One region of the Pseudoduganella rhizocola genome, then DNA from elsewhere that is predicted to be linked to it. Evidence: predicted binding sites of a transcription regulator. Region 1 holds the regulator's gene; the other holds the start of a gene.
What was found. The regulator FliA, encoded in region 1, starts transcription of late flagellar genes. The targets are predictions, from matches to a motif close to CTAAAGTTTNNNNNNNNNNNGCCGNTA.
Positions count from the first base shown of each region.

Region 2: the regulator FliA is predicted to act here: its motif matches at 1,144-1,170, upstream of ACJRPG_RS14870 (flagellar protein FliT).

Region 1 covers NZ_JBJQIK030000001.1:652,413-655,817, reverse strand. The annotation lists gene ACJRPG_RS03025 (flagellar protein FlgN) at 1-178, shown strand, start outside; gene motD (flagellar motor protein MotD) at 248-1,009, opposite strand; gene ACJRPG_RS03015 (flagellar motor protein) at 1,011-1,760, opposite strand; gene ACJRPG_RS03010 (RNA polymerase sigma factor FliA) at 1,742-2,473, opposite strand; gene ACJRPG_RS03005 (MinD/ParA family ATP-binding protein) at 2,490-3,314, opposite strand; gene flhF (flagellar biosynthesis GTPase FlhF) at 3,307-3,405, opposite strand, start outside.
Region 2 covers NZ_JBJQIK030000006.1:62,421-65,825, reverse strand. The annotation lists gene ACJRPG_RS14875 (HDOD domain-containing protein) at 216-1,043, shown strand; gene ACJRPG_RS14870 (flagellar protein FliT) at 1,213-1,467, shown strand; gene ACJRPG_RS14865 (FimV/HubP-related protein) at 1,512-3,405, opposite strand, start outside.

The DNA of each region.
Region 1 (3,405 bases):
GCTGGCGCAGACGCGCGAAGCCAAGGAACTGAACCGCCTGAACGGCATGCTGATCAACCGCCAGCTGGGCAATACGCAAGGCGCGCTGCAGGCGCTGCGTCCCGCGGCGGCGCCCGTCTACGGCCCCAGCGGCCACACCAGCGGCCCCGGCCCGCGCCGCGGCTTCATCGCCGGATAAAAAATTTGGAAAAATTGGGGACAGACCCGGATTATACGAATCGTATAATCCGGGTCTGTCCCCAATTTTCTAGCGGGTTGGAATTTCGGTGACGACGTCGGGAATTTTCGACAGGATGGTGATCGCCACGCGCCTGTTGCGCGCGCGGTTTTCCGGCGTGTCGTTCGGCGCCACGGGATTGTTGGCCGCATGGCCTACCGCCGTCAGCCGCTGCGGCGCCACGCCGGCATCGATGAACAGGCGCACCACGGTCGCCGCCCGCACCGCCGACAGCTCCCAGTTCGACGCAAAGGCGGTGCGCACCGGCTGGTTGTCCGTATGCCCTTCCACCTGCACCGCATGCGGATCATCCTTCAGCAAACCCGCCACCGCCTGCAGCGCCTCGCGCGATTCGCCGGTGAGCCGCGCATCGGCCGGATCGAACAGCACGCTGGCATTGATCTCCACGCTCACGCCGCGGCTGTCCTGGGTGACGCGCACCTTGCCCTCCTTGACCAGCGGCGCCATGGTGGACAGCAGGTCCTGCGCCAGCTTGGTCAGCTGCGCCTTCTCGCGCTTCATGGCCTCGTTGCGGCGCTTCAGCGCCGGGTTGGGAATCGGAATGTTCTGCACTTCGGTATTCGGCGGCCGCGCGGCGCCCTGGCCGCCGAAGGCATCGCCCAGCGCGTCGGAAAACACGCGGTACTTGCCTACATTGACGGAAGAAATCGAATACATCACCACGAAGAAGGCGAACAGCAGCGTGATGAAGTCGGCATAGGAAATCAGCCAGCGTTCATGGTTCTCCGGCTCGTCGTCGAACTTCCTGCGCGCGCGCCGATAGGTGGCCATCTCAGTGGTGCTCCCGCAGCAGCGTGGCGATGCGTTCGTCCATCACGCGCGACAGGTCGCCGGTGGAGATATCGTGGAACACGGCGGCCGCAATATCCATCTGGTGCACCTGCTGGGTGACGATATTCTTGAGCTTGTTGGCGATCGGGTAGAACAGCAGGTTGGCCAGGCCCACGCCGTAGATCGTGGACACGAAAGCCACCGCAATGCCCGGCCCCAGCTTGCTCGGGTCGGACAGGTTCTCCATCACGTGGATCAGGCCCAGCACCGCGCCCAGGATGCCGATGGTGGGCGAGTAGCCGGCGGCCGATTCCCACATGCGCACGGCCTGGCGCTCCGAGGTTTCGAAGGCGGTGATTTCGGTATCGAGCAGCTGGCGCATCTTGTCCGGCTGGATGCCGTCCACGATCATGCGCAGGCCCTTGGCCGTGAAGTAGTCCTTGCTGTCGTGCATATGGCGCTCCAGCGCCAGCGGGCCTTCGCGCCGCACGGTCTGGTTCCAGGCCGCGATGTCGCGCGCCAGCGCGGCGCGGGTGTCGGCCGGCGGACGGAAGATCCAGGCCAGCATGCGCACGCCGCGGCGCAGGGTCGCGGGCCGGGTCTGCAGCATGACGGCGCCGAAGGTGCCCACCACCACGATGGCGAAGGCGGCCGGCTGGACCAGGGAATCGAGCTTGCCGCCTTCCAGCGCCTGGCCCACCAGCAGGCCGGCCAGCGCGATGGCCAGCCCGATTAAGCTGGCCCAGTCCACGCCTGCTCCCTTAACGATGCACGCAAACGGGCCACCGCCTGCGTGTGCAGCTGCGATACCCGCGATTCGGAAACGCCCATGACGGCGCCGATTTCCTTGAGGTTCAGTTCTTCTTCGTAGTACAGGCCCATCAGCATTTTCTCGCGCGGCGGCAAGGCGTCGATGGCGTCGATCACGGCCTGGCGGAAGTCGGTGTCCAGCAGCGCGCGCAGCGGGTCGGCCTCGTCGTCCTGCGCATAGCGGTCGAGGAAGCTGTCGTTGCCGTCATCGGTATGGAAATCTTCGTAGTACACCAGCTGGTGGCCGCCGCCTTCGGACAGCATTTCCTGGTAGTCGGACAGCGAGAGCTTGAGCGACTTGGCCACTTCCGATTCGCTGGGCGGACGGCCCAGGCGCTGCTGCAGCTGGGCCATGGCGTTCTCGATCTTGCGCATGTCCTGGCGCATGGAACGCGGCATCCAGTCGCTGCTGCGCAGCTCGTCGAGCATGGCGCCGCGGATGCGCATCACCGCATAGGTTTCAAACTGGGCGCCGTGGGTTTCTTCATAGCGGTTGATGGCGTCGAGCAGGCCGATCATCCCCGCTTGTACCAGGTCATCCACTTCCACACTGGGCGGCAGCTTGGCCTTCATGTGGTGGGCCAGGCGCTTGACCAACGGCATATGCTCCGTCAGCAAGGAATCCTTGTCCACTTTCCCTTTGACCGTGTACATAAAGTTCTAGTTTTTCTCAGGCGCTAAAATGGTTGCCACTCCCTGCAAAATGTGACGGCGAGCCGGCCAGCGCCAGGCGCCCGGCCAGTTGGCGGAAGGCTACCGAAGCGCCGGCCAGCGGGAAAGCATCGACTACGGCGCGGCCCAGGCGCGCGGCGCGGTGCAGATACTCGTCGGCCGGCACGGAACCCATGGAAACCAGGTTCACGGCCAGGTAGCGGCTTGCCGCTTGCGCCATATTATCGTAAACCACACGGGCTTCGGCCTCCGATGCCCCGGTAACAACAATTCCGAACGGACGGCGGCCCAGTTCCTGGCTCAGCCGCTTGATCATCATATAAGCATTCTTGATGGAAGTGGCGCTGTTCGACACCTGCACCACGATGTCCGAGCTGGCCATCACCGGCACCGGGAAGGCTTCGCCATCGAACTCGCCGTCCACGATCACGATTCCGGCCTGGCTGGCCAGCGCATCGAAGGCCTTGGCCAGGCGGCGGCACTCTTCCTGGCCGTGGCGCAGTTCGCCGCGCGTCATGGACACCACATTGAAGCCCTGCGGCACTTCATACATCACTTCGTTCAGCGCGCACTGCTGGCGCGCCACGTTCAGCAGGCTGGCGCCATTGTCCGCGCCGAGGCGGGACGCGACGCCGTGCGCGCTGGCACAGGCATCCACCAGCACCACGTCGTTGCCGGCCCGGGCCAGCGTGGCGCCCAGGTTCACCAGCATGGAACCCTTGTCGTCCTGCGGGGTGGCGGAGAGGAAGGTGACGATGCGTGGCCGTGGGCCGGCCAGCATCCGGCGCAGGCCTTCGGCCTGGTCGAAATTAAAATTAGCCAAGGTGAACCTCGCGCAGCATGGCGTCGTTGCCTGCGGCTGCCATCAGCAGCGGCAGTTCGGAATCGGCGTATTGGGTGGCGGCGGCGCCCTG
Region 2 (3,405 bases), on a different contig from region 1:
AATTATTGGCGAAGTAAGCCACTGTGGAATGTAATCCGGAAGCGTGCCGGCCGGGGTCCGGATGCGACAGACTGCAGAATTCGGGGACAGGCTGCACAATTCGCGGAATGCGTGCGGCGGATACCACGCCCCCTCAGAAACTGCTTCTTTCCGTAGGAGAATCCCTATATAGTTCATCTACAGCAATACCAACAATGAATCCTGAGGAGAACCAGATGAAGTTAGAGGCACTGTTCCAGAACCCGACTGCGTTGCCTACCGCGCCGAAGGTTGTTGAAGAATTGATCAGCAGCTTCGACAAAGCCAGTGTCTCCACTGAAGATATCGCCAAGAAGGTATCCACCGACCCGGTGCTCAGCGCCAAGCTGCTGCGCCTGGCAAATTCTGCTTATTATCACGTTTCCCGCAGCATCGGCACCGTGGAAGATGCCGTGCTGATGCTCGGTTTCGTTACCGTACGCACGCTGGTGATTTCCTCCGGCCTGGTGAGCGGTTTCAAGACCGTGCCCGGCCTGGACCTGAAACAGTTCTGGCGCTACAGCCTGCACACTGCGGTGGGCGCCAAATGGATTGCCAAGAAAACCCGCGACAATACCGACCTCGCCTTCACCATCGGCATGATGCACGCCATCGGCCAGCTGGTGATCCACTCGGCCATGCCTGAGCAGGCCATGCAGCTGGACAAGGTTGCCGGTCCGCTGGACGCGCGCCGCCTGGACGCCGAAATGGCCTCGCTGGGCTACGGCTTCCCGGACGTGGGCGCCGAACTGGCCGCGCGCTGGAAATTCCCCTCCACCTTCTCGGACGCCATCAAGGCCTTCCCGCAGCCGCTGGAACACGAGCCGTTCAACCGCCTGGCGGCCGTGGTGCACCTGGCCGCATGGCGCGCCCGCGTGACCGAAGCCAAGCTGAGCGACGAGGAAATCGAAGCCTGCTACCCGACCGAGATCGCCGAAGAGCTGGGCCTGGAAGACGGTGTGCTGGTCGACGAAATGCCGCCGCTGGAAGAACTGAGCGCGGGCCTGGAAGAGCTGGTCAAGTAATTACTGCCCTCCCTCGAGGCCGCTGCCGCCCTGCACTGGGCCGCAGCGGCCTTATTGTTTTTGCAACCCCAAATAATTTTAAAAATATTTTGAAAAAACCCTAAAGTTCTCGTTCGGCCTGACGTAAATCCAGACAAGCGGTACTCCATTTACGATTTCAGGATCAGCCATGACCTCGAACGAAGTTCTCTCGATGTACGAAAATATTGCCGGTTTGACCAATAATATGGTCGCCGCCGCGCAGTCGGGTAACTGGAATGGCCTGGAGCGCATGGAGAAGCATGTGGCCGTGGCTTCGGTGGCCGTGATGGGCGGCGTGCCTGCCCTCGATGGCGATGCCCGCGCCCGCAAGATTGCCCTGCTGAAGCAAATTATGGCCAACGACCGCGCTATCCGCGACGTGACCGAACCCTGGATGGCCTGATTTCTTCGGCCTGATCTCAAAAAGGCGCCCGATGGGCGCTTTTTTTATTGGTTCACCGCCAGCTTTGGCGCTTCCTGCATATCCTGGTCGGCCACCGGTTCGAAGCGCTCGCCATGCGGCACCTCATCTTCCGCCGGCTTGCGGCGCCAGCTCTGCCAGACCTTCAGCGGTCCGGCAGCCAGCTTTTCGCGGTAGCGGCGGATAAAGTGGATGATGAAGCCGACCGTCAGCAGGAAGACCACGCTGCCGCCGGCAATCATCGTGACCATCTTCGGGCGCGACATGCGCTTCTTCGGCGGTTCTTCGGCCTGCACAGCCTGGACTGCGGGCGGCCTGGTTTCCTCCACGGCTTTGGTGACCGCCCTCGCGGTGGCGGCTGCCGAATCCTTCGTTACCGCGGCTGGTTCGGCGTTCGCGGCCTCCGCTGGTTTTGCGCGCTGTGGCCGCGCATCCTTGATGATGCCGGAGGCAGTGCGGCCGGCAGGCTTCACGGTCAGGGGTGCGGTTGCCGCGTCGATCGGCTTGCTGCGAACGTCGTCCAGCATGGATTCGACGGCGCTGTTCCAGGCCGGATGCGGCCCGGGCGCCGCCTTTGTCACAGCCTTGCGCTCACCCGCCGCCTGGCTCTCGCCCGCCACGACAGCCGCCGCCGAGGACTGCGCGGCGCCCGACGCGGCATTCGCAGCCTTGACCGGCGCAGGCGCCACTTTCGCTGCTGCGGCTACCGTCGTCGTAGTCTTGCTTTCGCGGCTCCCCGCATCCGGAGTCTTCGCGGCAGTGGATGCAGGGATTACCGCCACCAATGCCTTCGTCGCGCCGGGTGCCGGGTTCGCCATGGCAGCAGTCTTTGCCGCGCCGGATGCCGGGCTGGCCGAAGCAGCCGTTTTCTCAGCGGATGCCGGGGCCGTCACAACCGTCTTTGCTGCGCTGGATTCCGGGCTGGTTGCGGCAGCCTTCTTCGCGGCGGGTACCGGGGCCGCGGTTGCAACCGTCTTCGCTGCGCTGGATGCCGGGCCGGCCGCAGTGGCGGTCTTCGCCGCGCTGGATCCCAGACTTGCCGGTGGTGTGGCGCTCGCCGGGGCAGCCGCTGCTGCCGTCTTCACCGCTGGTGCAATTGCTGCGGACTCGACTGCTTTCTGCGAGCCCGATGTTTGAGCCGCCATCGCTGGCGCCTTTGCAACAGGGGCGCCTGCTGGCGCCGTATGTGCGGTGACAGGAACGCTCGCCTTCGCCTCGACGGGCTTGCCGACTGCCGGCACTGCGGCGCTGGTGCCCGCCGGGGCTTTCGACGCAGGCGCGACAGGCTGGCGGGCAGGGCCGGCCGCCGGTTCAGGTCCCACATTGGCTGCGAGCTTGGTGGCGGCAGCGGGCTGCGTCGCGGCGGACGCCGCAGGCTTTGCCTCGACGGCGGCAGGCTTCGCGGCCAGCGCAGCCTGCAAATCCTTGAGCTTGCCCTCCAGCTCCTTCAGTTTGCTGGCAATTGCCACATTCGTTGCATTGGGCGGCGGTGCGGCTGGTGCGCTCGCTACTGGCTTGAGTTCGGGTTTGGCTGCCGCCGGGGCAGAAACTTTCGCTGCTGGCATTGCTGCAGCAACAGCGGGGCTGGATTGGGTCTGCGCTGCCGCTGATGCAGCGGCAGCTTTAGCAACGCCGGCAGCGGACGCTGCAGAACTCGCGTCGGCAGGCTTGGCCGCAGCCGGGGCGCTGGCCTTCGCTACGGCTGCGGAAGCGCTCTGGCTAACTGGTTTCCGAGGCGCCGGTGCCGGGGCCGACGCAACCGATGCGTTCGACACTGCGGATTTGGCCGCTGGCTTGGCTGCAGCCATTGCACCGGAAGCGTCGCCCGCGTTCGGGCCGGGGGCTGCCGGGAGCGCAGCCGCCTTTGTCGCGCTGCCAGCTTTCGCGGACACTGGAGCGGGAGCCGAAGCCTGAACCGGC